4 regions of the Noviherbaspirillum sp. UKPF54 genome follow, and region 1 is predicted to be linked to each of the others. Evidence: predicted binding sites of a transcription regulator. Region 1 holds the regulator's gene; each other region holds the start of a gene.
What was found. The regulator sigma-54, encoded in region 1, starts transcription at its own class of promoters, with help from an activator protein. The targets are predictions, from matches to a motif close to TGGCANGNAANCTGCTTT.
Positions count from the first base shown of each region.

Region 2: a site for sigma-54 is predicted at 1,384-1,401, ahead of FAY22_RS14070 (PEP-CTERM sorting domain-containing protein). Genes of this name have one in related genera too.
Region 3: a site for sigma-54 is predicted at 1,638-1,655, ahead of prpB (methylisocitrate lyase). Genes of this name have one in related genera too.
Region 4: a site for sigma-54 is predicted at 1,871-1,888, ahead of FAY22_RS16350 (PEP-CTERM sorting domain-containing protein). Genes of this name have one in related genera too.

Region 1 is NZ_CP040128.1:4,517,681-4,520,890, forward strand. It holds gene hpf (ribosome hibernation-promoting factor, HPF/YfiA family) at 61-408, opposite strand; gene FAY22_RS20880 (RNA polymerase factor sigma-54) at 526-2,007, opposite strand; gene lptB (LPS export ABC transporter ATP-binding protein) at 2,026-2,766, opposite strand; gene lptA (lipopolysaccharide transport periplasmic protein LptA) at 2,768-3,210, opposite strand, start outside.
Region 2 is NZ_CP040128.1:3,056,468-3,059,677, forward strand. It holds gene prsR (PEP-CTERM-box response regulator transcription factor) at 1-1,250, shown strand, start outside; gene FAY22_RS14070 (PEP-CTERM sorting domain-containing protein) at 1,522-2,223, shown strand; gene FAY22_RS14075 (PEP-CTERM sorting domain-containing protein) at 2,698-3,210, opposite strand, start outside.
Region 3 is NZ_CP040128.1:2,420,111-2,423,320, reverse strand. It holds gene prpR (propionate catabolism operon regulatory protein PrpR) at 1-1,482, opposite strand, end outside; gene prpB (methylisocitrate lyase) at 1,703-2,593, shown strand; gene prpC (2-methylcitrate synthase) at 2,612-3,210, shown strand, end outside.
Region 4 is NZ_CP040128.1:3,526,724-3,529,933, reverse strand. It holds gene FAY22_RS16360 (SRPBCC family protein) at 1-271, opposite strand, end outside; gene FAY22_RS16355 (type IV pilus twitching motility protein PilT) at 491-1,633, shown strand; gene FAY22_RS16350 (PEP-CTERM sorting domain-containing protein) at 1,949-2,740, shown strand; gene FAY22_RS16345 (thioesterase family protein) at 2,794-3,210, opposite strand, start outside.

The DNA of each region.
Region 1 (3,210 bases):
TAAAAAAGGACGCATCGCTGCGTCCTTTCTGTCGCCGGTCTGGCCGGCCTTGCCGCCGTGTCAGGCGGCGCTTTGGGTTTCCGGAATGCGCTTGATCGCTTCGTGCTGGTGATCCTGGATCTTGTCCTTGTGCTTCAAGACTTGACGGTCCAGCTTGTCGGTCATCAGGTCGATGGCGGCGTACAGGTCCTCGTGGATGCTCTCGACGTGGATGACGTTTCCGCGCATGTGCAAGTTGATTTCGGCCTTTTGGCGCCGTTCTTTTTCCGATAGCTTCTGGACTGACAGGATGACCGTGACATCAATGACATTATCGAAATGACGTCTGATGCGTTCCAGTTTGGTTTGTACGTAGTCGCGGATGGGTTGCGTCAGTTCGAGATGATGTCCACTGATTTTCAGATTCATACAGCGCTCCTATGGATGGTGTCGCCGGAGGTTCGCAACGTGCCCCGTTCGATCGTCGCGTAGACGTGAGGGCTACGCAGGAACACGGCAACAGAAACAACACTCACTACACGATGACTACAAGGATTTGCGCAGATTGACTGGAGGGATTTTCAGAGCTTCGCGGTACTTCGCGACTGTGCGACGCGCAACGACCATGCCCTGTTCACCCAACATATCCGCTATTTTGCTATCAGAGAATGGGTTCTTGGGGTCTTCAGCTCCTATCAATTGTTTGATCAGTGCCCGTATCGCGGTCGACGAAGCTTCGCCCCCGGCTTCGGTCGCGACGTGGCTACCGAAGAAGTACTTCAACTCAAACATGCCATGCGGGGTCAGCATATATTTTTGAGTTGTTACACGTGAGATAGTACTTTCGTGTAAACCCAGTGTATCAGCTATTTCACGCAAGACAAGGGGGCGCATCGCGACTGCGCCATGCGAGAAGAAATTTCTTTGCCGATCAACAATCGCTTGTGCAACGCGCAAGATCGTGTCGAAGCGCTGCCGCATGTTCTTGATCAGCCACTTGGCTTCCTGCAGCTGCGCGGTCAGTGAACCCTCACCCTTGCTCTGCTTGAGGATATTCGCGTACAGCGCATTGACGCGCAGGCGGGGCATGACATCGTGATTGAGCATCACTTGCCAGCCGTTCTTTGCTTTTTTGACAATTACATCCGGCACGACATAGTCCGATGCATCGGACGCGAACATGGCGCCGGGATGCGGATTGCAGCGGCGGATCACCGCATGCGCTTCACGCAAGTCTTCGTCGTCGCAATCGAGCGCCTTCTTGAGCTTGTTGAAGTCGCGTTGCGCAAACAGCGCGAGATGGTTTTCGACTATCTCCAGCGCTCTCCTGCGCGTCACCAGCGGCACTTTCGGAAAGCGTGCGATCTGGATCGCCAGGCACTCGGACGCATTGCGCGCCCCGACGCCGGCCGGTTCGAAGCTTTGCACCAGCTTCAGTGCGACCTGCAGCTCTTCCAGTTCGATTTCCAGCTCGGCCGGCAGGCGAGCATGGATTTCCTCCAGCGGCTCTTCCAGGTAGCCGTTGTCGTCCAGCGCGTCGATGATCAGTTCGACCAGTGCGCGGTCGCGCTGGCTGTGCACGGTCACGCGCATCTGTTCCAGCAGGTGTTCGCGCAGGGTGGTTTCGTGCGCTTCCAGCTGCGGGCGCGCATCGTCGTCCTCCGGCGCCTTCGAGGTGCGCGCAACGTCGTCGAAGCTCCATTCGCCCTCGGCCGACGACGCTGCTTCACCGCCTTCGGGCGGGCTATCGAATCCGCCTTCGCCTTCGTCCGAGGCCGCCGGCGCGCTCGCTTCCGGTGCCGCGGTGTCGGCGCTGCCGTTGCCGGGCGTGATGGCGCCGTCGGCCAGCAGGCGCACCGAATGATCGAGCGGGTCGTCGACCCGTTCCAGCATCGGATTGTCGGACAGGATCTGCTCCAGCTCCTGATGCAGCTCGAGCGTGGATAGCTGCAGTAACCGGATCGATTGCTGCAACTGCGGCGTGAGCGCCAGATGTTGCGAGACGCGAAGTTGGAGAGTCTGTTTCATACCTGTTTGGTTGCTTCCTCACATCCGGAAGTGTTCGCCCAAATACACGCGGCGCACCGACTCGTTGGCAATGATGTCGTCGGGGCGGCCGCTGGCTAAAACCGCGCCTTGGTTAATGATGTATGCCCTGTCGCAGATGCCGAGCGTTTCGCGCACGTTGTGGTCGGTGATCAGCACACCGATGCCGCGCTCCTTCAGGAAGCGCACGATGCGCTGGATCTCGATCACGGCGATCGGATCGACACCCGCGAACGGTTCGTCCAGCAGCACGAAGCGCGGGCTGGTGGCCAGCGCGCGTGCGATTTCCACCCGTCGGCGTTCGCCGCCCGACAGCGACAACGCCTGGTTGTCGCGCAACTTCTCGATCTGCAGTTCGGCCAAGAGAGTATTCAGGCGCTTTTCGATGGTCGCGCGCGGCAGCGGCTTGTCGTTCTCACGCTGCAATTCCAGCACTGCCCGGATATTGTCCGCCACCGTCAGCTTGCGGAACACCGAGGCTTCCTGCGGCAGGTACGACAGGCCGAGCATGGCGCGCCGATGAATCGGCAGGCGCGAAATCGCCGAGCCGTTCAGATCGATTTCGCCCGCGTCCGAAGGCACGAGCCCGACGATCATGTAAAACGATGTGGTCTTGCCGGCGCCATTGGGACCGAGCAGGCCGACCACTTCGCCGCTGGCGACGTCAAGCGAGACGTCACGCACGACCTGGCGCGTGCCGTAGCTCTTTTGCAAACCGCGTACAACCAAGGTGCTCGTCATGTCATTTGCCCTGCGATTCGGTGCGCGGCTGGATGACGGCCTTGATGCGTCCGCCGCCCGGCTTGCTTTCTCCGGTCGGCGTATTGTTCACCGTGTAAAACTCGGCGCGGCTGTCATACGAAATGAATTCGCCCTCGACTTCGTCGGTCGGCCTGGTGCCCTCCAGCCGCCGCAGTTTCGCCTTCGAGAACAGCCGGACCATTTCGGACTTGCCGTCGTATTCGATGCGTTCGGCCTGTCCTTCCACCCACTGATTGTCGTTGCCATCGCGCTTCTGACGGAAGGTGGCAAGCCCGCCGGCGGGCGCGAGCAAGGTGGCATGCTGATAGCCGGCCGGATCCTGCGTCACGATCAGCTTGTACGCTTTCATGATCAGGGTGCCGCGCGTGAGGATGACGTTGCCGGTAAATGTGTTGACCTGTTTCACATCGTCATACAACATCT
Region 2 (3,210 bases), 1.5 Mb from region 1:
GCGACCGCGAAAGTGCGATTGCGCAGGTACGGCGGCATGAGCCGGCGGTCGTGACGATGGACCTCGGCCTGCCGCCCGACGCCGACGGCGCTGCCGAAGGACTGGCGACCCTGCAGCAGATCCTCGCATTGTCCCCCGCCATCAAAGTCATCGTCCTTACCGGCAACCAGGACCGCAGCAATGCTGTCAAAGCTGTTGCGATGGGCGCCTACGACTTTCACCAGAAGCCTTTTGACGGGCCGACGCTGCAGCTGGTCATTGAACGCGCGTTCCATCTGCACGCGCTTCAGCAGGAAAATCAACGCCTGCTGCAGGCCCAGGTTAACTCCCCGCTGGCCGGCATCATCAGCCGCGACCCCGGCATGCTGAAAGTCTGCCGTAATGTCGAAAAAATTGCGCCTTCCTCCGCCACGGTAATGCTGCTCGGCGCCAGCGGCACCGGCAAGGAATTGCTGGCGCGCGCACTGCATCAGCTGAGCCCGCGGCAGAACAAGCGTTTCGTCGCCGTCAATTGCGCAGCGATCCCGGAAACCCTGCTTGAAAGCGAGCTGTTCGGGTACGAGAAAGGCGCCTTCACCGGCGCCGCCAAGCAGACCTTGGGTAAGATCGAAATGGCGGATGGCGGTACCTTTTTCCTCGACGAAGTCGGGGACCTGCCGTTCGCTCTGCAGGCGAAGCTGTTGCGCTTCCTGCAGGAGCGGGTGATCGAACGCATCGGCGGGCGCGCGGAAATTCCAGTCGACGTACGTATCGTTTGTGCGACCCACCAGAACCTGCAGGAACTGGTGCGCCAAGGGCGTTTTCGCGAAGACCTTTTCTATCGCTTAAGCGAAATCGTGCTGAACATTCCATCGTTGCGCGATCGGGTAGGCGACCCCGCCATGCTGGCGCACCACTTCAAAAACAAATATGCGGCGCAGGAGCGCCGCTCGCTCAACTTCAGCGAAGAAGCCATGGCAGCGATCGAGGCGCATTCGTGGCCTGGAAACGTACGCGAGATCGAGAACTGCATCAAGCGTGCTGTGATCATGGCCGAAGGAGTACAGATCAGCGTCGACGATCTCGGGCTGCCTGCGATAAACCGGGAGGACAAGGTCATCAACCTGCGGCAGGTGCGGGACGAGGCGGAGTACATGGCGCTGGTGAGGTCGTTAGCGCGGGTGGACGGAAACATTGTGAAAGCGGCGGAACTGCTCGGCGTAAGCCGTCCGACGATCTACGATCTGATGAACCGCCACGGTCTCAAGTAAGCGCTCATCCCTTCAAAACAGCTCCCCCGTTCCGGACGGGGTGTCGCTGCGCGCGCCGCCGAAGAGGCCTGCCTGGCCTGCGCAGAACATCGCACTCACTCGCCCTTTATGTCGGCGGATTTTACAAACTTCACGGCGCAAAACCTGTTTTTCCATCTCCCACATTCTTTCTCTATAAAAATCAGTCGTTTACATAACTGGCACAAGGATTGCGTAAGTGCATGTGAAGAGCAGCATTGCTGCATTCATTCACTCTAACAAGGAAAAATCAATGAAAAAATTGTTCGCCACCCTCGTTGGCGCCGGAGTACTTCTAGCAGCTTCCGCTCCGTCGTTCGCCACGCCCATGCTTCGCCTCACAAGTGACGGCTCAACAGTTACCGTTTCCGACAATCTCTCCGGCGACGCGGTGCCTCTGGCCGGGCAGGTCACCTATATCGGATCCGTCGGCAGCTTCGTCGCCAACGTGACGACCGGCACGACCAAACCGTTGATTGGCGACGCCAGCCACGCTGCATTCGACCTGAACTCGATTAACGTCACGAGCGGCACCGCCGGCAGCTTGAAACTGGAGTTCACCGAGACCGACTTCATCAGCAGCTATGACATTGTCGGATTCGTCTCGCAAATCGGCGGAACAATTAATAACCTTCCTGGCAGCAGTCTTGCTTACACGGTTTACGTCGACACTTCCAACACTGCATTCGGAACCGGCACCGAGGTCTACTCGGCGACATTCGGCTCGGGCGCATTCTCCGCTGCTTCGTTCAATCAAGTCGGATTAGGCCTGTCGACTCCGTATTCCATTACCATCGTGGCCAATCTCACTCATTCCGGGTCCGGCTCCAGCAGCTTCGATGCCCTCGTCCAGGTACCCGAGCCTGCGACCGTTGCCTTGTTCGGCGCGGGGCTACTCGCCATCGGCGGATTGCGCGGGCGCCGCCGCAAGGAGCATCAAGACACTGTAGCCTGAACGACTATTATTCTTGCCTGCCACCGTCGTGGCAGCAGTTGTAACCGGAAAGCGCCGCTTCCTGCCCGCAGGTTCAGCGGCGTTTGCGCATCGATTCGTACCTGGCTTCACTTACCCAAAATACCAGCAAGGCAATGCAGTCATAGGATCGATCCTCGTTCGCCTATTCAATGGCAAAGACGGGCGCTCCGACTACCCGAACTTATTCCAAAAATCGCCCTTCCACTGGCGATCAATGAAATCACAAGAAGCGAGTGTCGGATGGATTGACGTTTTCACGTCGGCGATGAATGCGAAGCAGACCTTCTCTCGCAGAGATCCGTGCTAGAGCGCACGAAATTCATGAAATGCGATGACGAGCCGAAGCGTGCTGCAACCCAAAAAGCACGGCGCGCCCAGACGCGCGCTAGTTGCGGTCGCGTTCAAATAAAAAAGGGCCGCCTTCCGGCGGCCCTGCGCTTCCACGCAGTCAGTTCATTTTGCGGTACGGCGACGGCGGATGGCGCCGATGCCGGTCAGGCCGATCCCCAGGAGGGCCAGCGACACCGGTTCTGGGACGCTCGTCGTCGGACGCTGCGCAATCGTGTAGTGCGAAACGTTATGCGAAGTGCTGCCGCCGCTCAGATTGAAAGGCGGTTCCGTAAACGGAGTGCTCCAGACGCCGGAGGAATAGGCTTCATTGAAGAGGAAGGCCGTCAGGTTGGTATCGGCGCCATCCTTGAAGACGATGATGTAGTCGTAATTGGCAAAATTGGCGTTGCTGATCGACCATGTACCCGTGGAACCGCCCGGCCCAACCTGCACGTTGCCATCGTTGGCCGTCCAGTCGGAGAAACCGAAGAAGCCGGCTGTATTGATGTTGGAAATGTTGGCGACGTTATTGTTATCTGGCGGTGAAATGTACTGGCAGGCGCTGACGGCAGTATTGGTTCCGGTCGAATCTTCGACCTTCGCCGTCGGGTTAGTAACGAAGTCGGCCGGACAGCT
Region 3 (3,210 bases), 2.1 Mb from region 1:
TTGCGGGGCGGGGGGGCTTGCCTGCTGTGGCCCTGCCGCCGCCAACTCAGGCGCTATTGCCGCGACAAAGCCCGGCGAGAGCGCCTGCAGCGGTTCGGCGGCAAGGAATAGCGCGACGCGCTCCATCATGTTGCGCAGTTCGCGCACGTTGCCGGGCCAGGTGTAGGATGACAGGAGCGGCATGCAGGCCACGATTTCCGCGTGCAGGTTGGCATGCGGGCGCACCCCGAGCGAGGCCAGCGCGTTTTTCAGGCACCATTCGGCCAGCGCCACCAAATCCTCGGCGCGCTGGCGCAGCGCCGGCAAGCCAAGGCGCAGCACGCACAGGCGGTAAAACAGGTCGGCGCGAAAGCGCCCGTCCTTGACGCGCTGGTCCAGGTCGCAGTGGGTGGCGCTGATGACGCGCACATTCACGGGGATGGGGCGGGTGCCGCCGACGCGCACCACTTCGCGCTCTTCCAGCACGCGTAGCAGGCGCGTTTGCAGCTGCAGCGGCATTTCGCCGATTTCATCGAGGAACAGTGTGCCGCGGTTTGCTGCTTCGAACAGGCCGGCGCGCCCGCCGCGGCGCGAGCCTGTGAATGCGCCTTCTTCGTAGCCGAACAGTTCGGATTCCAGCAGCGACTCGGCCACCGCGCCGCAATTGATCGCGACGAAGGGCTGGCGCGAACGCTGGCTTTCGCGGTGGATCGCCTGCGCGGCCAGCTCCTTTCCCGTGCCGGTTTCGCCCTGGATTAATACCGTTGCCGGTGACTTCGCGAACAGTTCGATCGAGTGCCGCACCGCCTGCATGGGGGGGGAATCGCCGCGCAAGTCGTTCAGCCCGTGCCTGGCGCGCAGCGTGTCGAAGGGTGAATGGCTGCGGCCGGATCCGGATTCAAGCTGGGTGAAGCGCGCGATCTCCAGCGCATCGTCGAAGGCCTGGCGGATCGACGCGGCGGAGTACACGAATACCCCGGCCAGTCCCGCTTCCTCGACCAGGTCGGTTATCAGGCCGGCACCGACGATGGCCTTGATGCCGGCGGCTTTGAGCTCGCTGATCTGGGCGCGCGCATCCTCCGCCGTGACATAGGTGCGCTGCGCGATCTGCAGGCCGAAGGTCGCCTGGAAATCGGCCAGTTCCGGCATGGTCTGCTGGTAAGTGATCAGCCCGATGTCCGGCGTGATCTTGCGTGCGCGCGCCAGCGCCTGCATCACGTCGAAGCCGCTGGCCTTGGCTGTCACCACCGGCAGCGACAGCCGGCTCTTCAGGTAGGCGGCGTTCGAGCCGGCGGCAATCACCGCGTCGCAGCGCTCCGTGGCCATGCGCTCCCGGATATGAAGCACCGCGTCCTCGAAGCCGAGGCTGATCGGCTCGATTACCGCGCGGCCGTCATATTCCGGCGTGATGGCACGAAACAGGTCGCGCAGGCGCGAAATGGCGACAGTCCAGATGACCGGCTTGTCGTCAGGCGCAGCAAGGGGAGGGGAAGGTTCGCGCATGTTTCATGTTGCGTTTCAATGTTTCAAGTGTAACGCAGTTTGAAACATTTTGGGGTGGGGTGGATGTTTTCGCTATCCGGGATGGAGAGTGTAAGCCACTGAAAAAAAAGAAAATCTAGGGGCGAGCGGAAGTGGAGAATGATCTCATTACCAATTGGCACGGCGATTGCACTAGGAGACCCAGCTTCTCTCAATGAAACAGTCCAGACAAGGTGACGACATGAGTCTCTATTCCGCAGGTGCCGCTTTCCGCAAGGCCGTCAAAGAAGAATCTCCGCTGCAGGTGATCGGCGCGATCAATGCCAATCATGCATTGCTGGCCAAGCGCGCCGGCTACCGCGCGATCTACCTGTCCGGCGGCGGTGTGGCCGCCGGTTCGCTCGGCTTGCCCGACCTTGGCATTTCCAACCTGGACGACGTGCTCACAGACGTGCGCCGCATCACCGACGTGTGCGATCTGCCGCTGCTGGTGGACGTCGATACCGGCTTCGGTTCCTCCGCGTTCAATGTGGCACGTACCGTGAAGTCGATGATCAAGTTCGGCGCGGCCGCGATCCATATCGAAGACCAGGTCGGCGCCAAGCGCTGCGGCCATCGTCCGAACAAGGAAATCGTGAGCAAGCAGGAAATGGTCGACCGCATCAAGGCAGCGGTCGATGCGCGTACCGACGAAAATTTCGTGATCATGGCGCGCACCGATGCGCTCGCCGTCGAAGGCCTGGAAGCGGCGCTGGACCGCGCGCAAGCTTGCGTGGAAGCAGGCGCCGACATGATTTTCCCCGAAGCGATTACCCAGCTCGACATGTACAAGACCTTCGCTGACGCGGTGAAGGTGCCGGTGTTGGCGAACATTACCGAGTTCGGCGCAACACCGCTGTACACCGTCGAGGAACTCAAGAGCGTGGACGTCGGCCTGGTGCTGTATCCGTTGTCGGCCTTCCGTGCCATGAACAAGGCCGCCGAAAACGTCTATAACGCGATCCGCCGTGACGGCACGCAAAAGAATGTGGTCGATACCATGCAGACGCGCATGGAGCTGTACGATCGCATCAACTACCATGAGTTCGAGCAAAAACTGGATGCGCTGTTTGCGCAACAAAAATCGAAATAAATCTTTCAGGAGATATTGATGAGCGAACAACAAGCAGGCTTCAAACCGAAGAAATCCGTTGCCCTGTCCGGCGTGACAGCCGGTAACACCGCGCTGTGCACCGTCGGCCGTACCGGCAACGATCTGCACTACCGCGGCTACGACATCCTCGATATCGCCGACGAATGCGAATTCGAAGAGATCGCGCACCTGCTGGTGCATGGCAAGCTGCCGACCGCCGCCGAGCTGCGCGCGTACAAGGCCAAGCTGAAGGCGTTGCGCGGCCTGCCCGCGAACGTGAAGGCCGCGCTCGAATGGCTGCCGGCCTCGTCGCACCCGATGGACGTGATGCGCACCGGCGTGTCCGCGCTGGGCTGCGTGCTGCCGGAGAAGGATGATCACAACACGCCGGGCGCGCGCGACATCGCCGATCGCCTGATGGCGTCGCTCGGTTCCATGCTGCTGTACTGGTATCACTACAGCCATAACGGCAACCGCATCGAAGTCGAAACCGACGATGAGTCGATCGGCGCGCACTTCCTGCACCTGCTGCACGGCGAGAAGCCGTCGGCGCTGTGGGAAAAGGCAATGCATACGTCGCTGATCCTGTACGCGGAGCACGAGTTCAACGCATCGAC
Region 4 (3,210 bases), 990 kb from region 1:
TCTGTTCGACGCGCACGCGGCCGCCGCTTCTCTCGACGATCTTGCTGGAGACGAGATTGGGGAAGAACTGCGCCATGTGGTCGTAGTCGGTGAGCACATCCCAGGCGTCGCGCGGCGGCGCCTGCACCGACATGCTCACGTCGACCAGCACCCGGTCGCCGCTTTTGCGCACATCGACGGTAATGTCGTCGTCCGGCGCGGTCGCGGCCATGGCCTGAAGAGCGCTGAACAAGAGCGCAATGGCGAAGAAATGGCGATGTCGTTTTTTCATGTCGTGCTCTGCTTCATACCTTGTTGCGTCGCTTGGACTGCTTGCCGGCAAAAATGTTGCACATCAAAACGATTTCCGGAACAACAAGAAAACGCTAATTACATGGAAATATCCGCTTAATTTACACGATTGGTTTGTCGGTGATCTCCGGTACATTGTTAAAATATTTCCTTAAAACAACTCTTAGAGCAACTTTACCGGGACGCAAGGGGCAGGCAGATGGAACATGACAAGTATTCCCAGATTGAAACGCTGACATTCCTCGAAGCCGGCGGCTTGCCGGTCACCGGCACGCTGATCGAGCAAATCGTCCACCTGCTCAATTCCAGCACCGTCTTTTCCGACATCATCATCCACCAGAACAGCCCGATCATGCTGCGCCAGCCGAAGCGCCTGGTGGCGGTGTCGGACACGCCGATCACGCGCGAGGAACTGGAAGAGTTCTTCGATGTGATCGAGCCCGACTGGGCCGACAAGATCCGGGACCGCGCGTTCGACCGTTCCAAGGACTTGCACAGCGCGCGCATCCGCGCCAACTGCTTTTCATTCCAGGGCAACAAGCGCCTGGGCTGCGTGATCCGCCGCTTTCCCACCGAACCGATCGCGCTCGACAGGATCGGCCTGCGCCCCTGCGCGCAGGATTTCGCCCGGCTCGACAATGGCCTGGTGCTCTTGATCGGCGACACCTGCCAGGGCAAGTCGACCACCATCGCGTCGCTGCTGGACCAGATCAACAAGAGCCGCTCCGGCCACATCATCACCATCGAAGATCCGGTGGAGACGCTCATCCCGCAGCGCAAGTGCATCGTCACGCAGCGCGAGGTCGGCATCGACGGCGACGTGGAAAGCTATTACCTGGGCGCGCTCGACGCCTTGCGCGAGCGGCCCGACGTGATCCTGATCGGCGAGATCCGCGACGCCGAAACGGCGCAGGAAACGCTGGCGCTGGCCGAATCCGGGCCGCTGGTGTTCGCCACGCTGCACGCGCGCTCCACCGAGCTCGGCCTGCAAAAGCTGCTGCGCCTTTTGGGCAATTCGGACGCGCAGGCACAGGCATTGTCGAACTGCCTGCGCGGCGTCATTTGCCAGGCGCTGCTGCCTTCGCAAAAGGATAATGCCTATCACCTGGCGAGCGAGTGCCTGACGGTCAATCCCGACGTCGCGCACCTGATCGAGACCCGCAACATCGGCGCCATTCGGCCGCTGCTGGAAAAGCTGGGCAAGGATGCGCAGTCCGGCTGCCACACGATGAACGATGAGCTCGCGGCGCTGCTGCGGGCAAAGAAAGTGAGCTTTGACGACGCGCGCCGGGCGACCACGGACCGGCTGAAGTTCGCGGAGATATTCGGCCAGACCGCGTAGCGCCGGACACGCGTTCAAGCGCCTGGCGGCCCGCTCATCCGGGCCGGCTCACAGCCGGCGTCATCTTTTCCGCGACTCCCTTTCCCTCGCCTGGGCATGGTGCAAGGCCATGCGTTTCTCTTTGGCGTTTTGCCAAAGATGTGCAGTGTCGGAAACTTTTACAGTTTCTTTAAGACAACGATTGATGGCTCGCAAAATATTGTTTGCATTCAAATAGTTACCAAAAATGAAAGATGCTGGCACTCAAAATGCTTTGATGTAACTGCGGTGCATGTATTGGCAGCAAACATCATCAAAACAAGAGACGAGGTATCAATGAAGAGTGCAACGTTACTGGGCTTGGGCGCATTGGCGCTGGCCCTGTCGGGCAGCGCCATGGCGGCGCCTTTCATCAACGGCGGCTTCGAGGATGGCAATACGAACGGCTGGGTGACCGGCGGCGCCGATCGCGGCGGCATATCCAACACCTCGCTCAACCCCGACAATGCCTTGCCGGGCGGTTCGTTGTACACGGGAGATTCGACCCGCTCGGCGATCATCGGCGCCGGCAGCGTCGATCCCGTTCTCGGATCGCTCCTGGGCAGCACGGTCTACAGCGGCAATTATTCGTATCGTATCGAGGATACCCGCTCCGGCGGCTATGCCTCGGCCATCAGCCAGCATGTGCAGAACTATACCGACGGCAGCATCTTCTTTGCCTGGAAGGCCGTGCTTGAAAACGGCGGCCACGACGAAAGCGAATCGGCGTTGTTCAAGGTCGTTCTGCGCGACGATACCACCGACACCGTGCTCATCAGCCGCGACTATGACGCGGGCCTGACCGGGGGCGGCGTGGACAGCCGCTTCTCGTCGTCCGGCGACCTGTTCTACACGCCGCTGTGGCAGATCGAGCAGCTCACGATCGACGCCGCGCTTTCCGGCCATGACTTCACGCTGTCGCTGCTGGCGGCGGATTGCGAGTGGAGCGGCCATACCGGCTATGCCTATCTCGACGGCTTCGGCGCCGTATTGCCGCCGTCGGGCAGGGTGCCCCTGCCCGGCACGCTGGCGCTCATGAGCCTGGGTCTGGCCGGCTTGGGCGCGATGCGCAAGCGCCGACAGCCCTGAGGCGCGTTCCGGGAATGCGGTCCGGCCGATGCGGTGTCGCCGCATCGGCTTTTTTATTCCACCTTGCCGTCGATCCAGTTCACCTTCGCGAACTTGCGATAAAAGAGTTCCGGCATCGGCACCACCTTCTTGCTGCGGTAGTTGAAGAATACGAAACCGGATTTCGCCATCGCCACCAGCGCGCCATCGCGCGGACGGGTGATGCGGAAGGTGATGTCGCCGCCATACTTGTTAAAGTCCATCACGCCGACCTCGAACAGCAGCTGGTCGCGCGCATGCGCCTCGGTGCGGTAGGTGGTGGCCAAGTCGGTGACGATGATGCCGGTGCCGTCGCCTTGCGTTTCCTCGATGCCGAACTCGAACAGGAAGCGCGCCCGTGCCTCCGAAATCATCGAAATCATAGAGTCGTTGCCGAGGTGGTTGGCGCCGTTGATGTCGGTCACGCGCACCGTGAGCTGGGTGGAATAGAG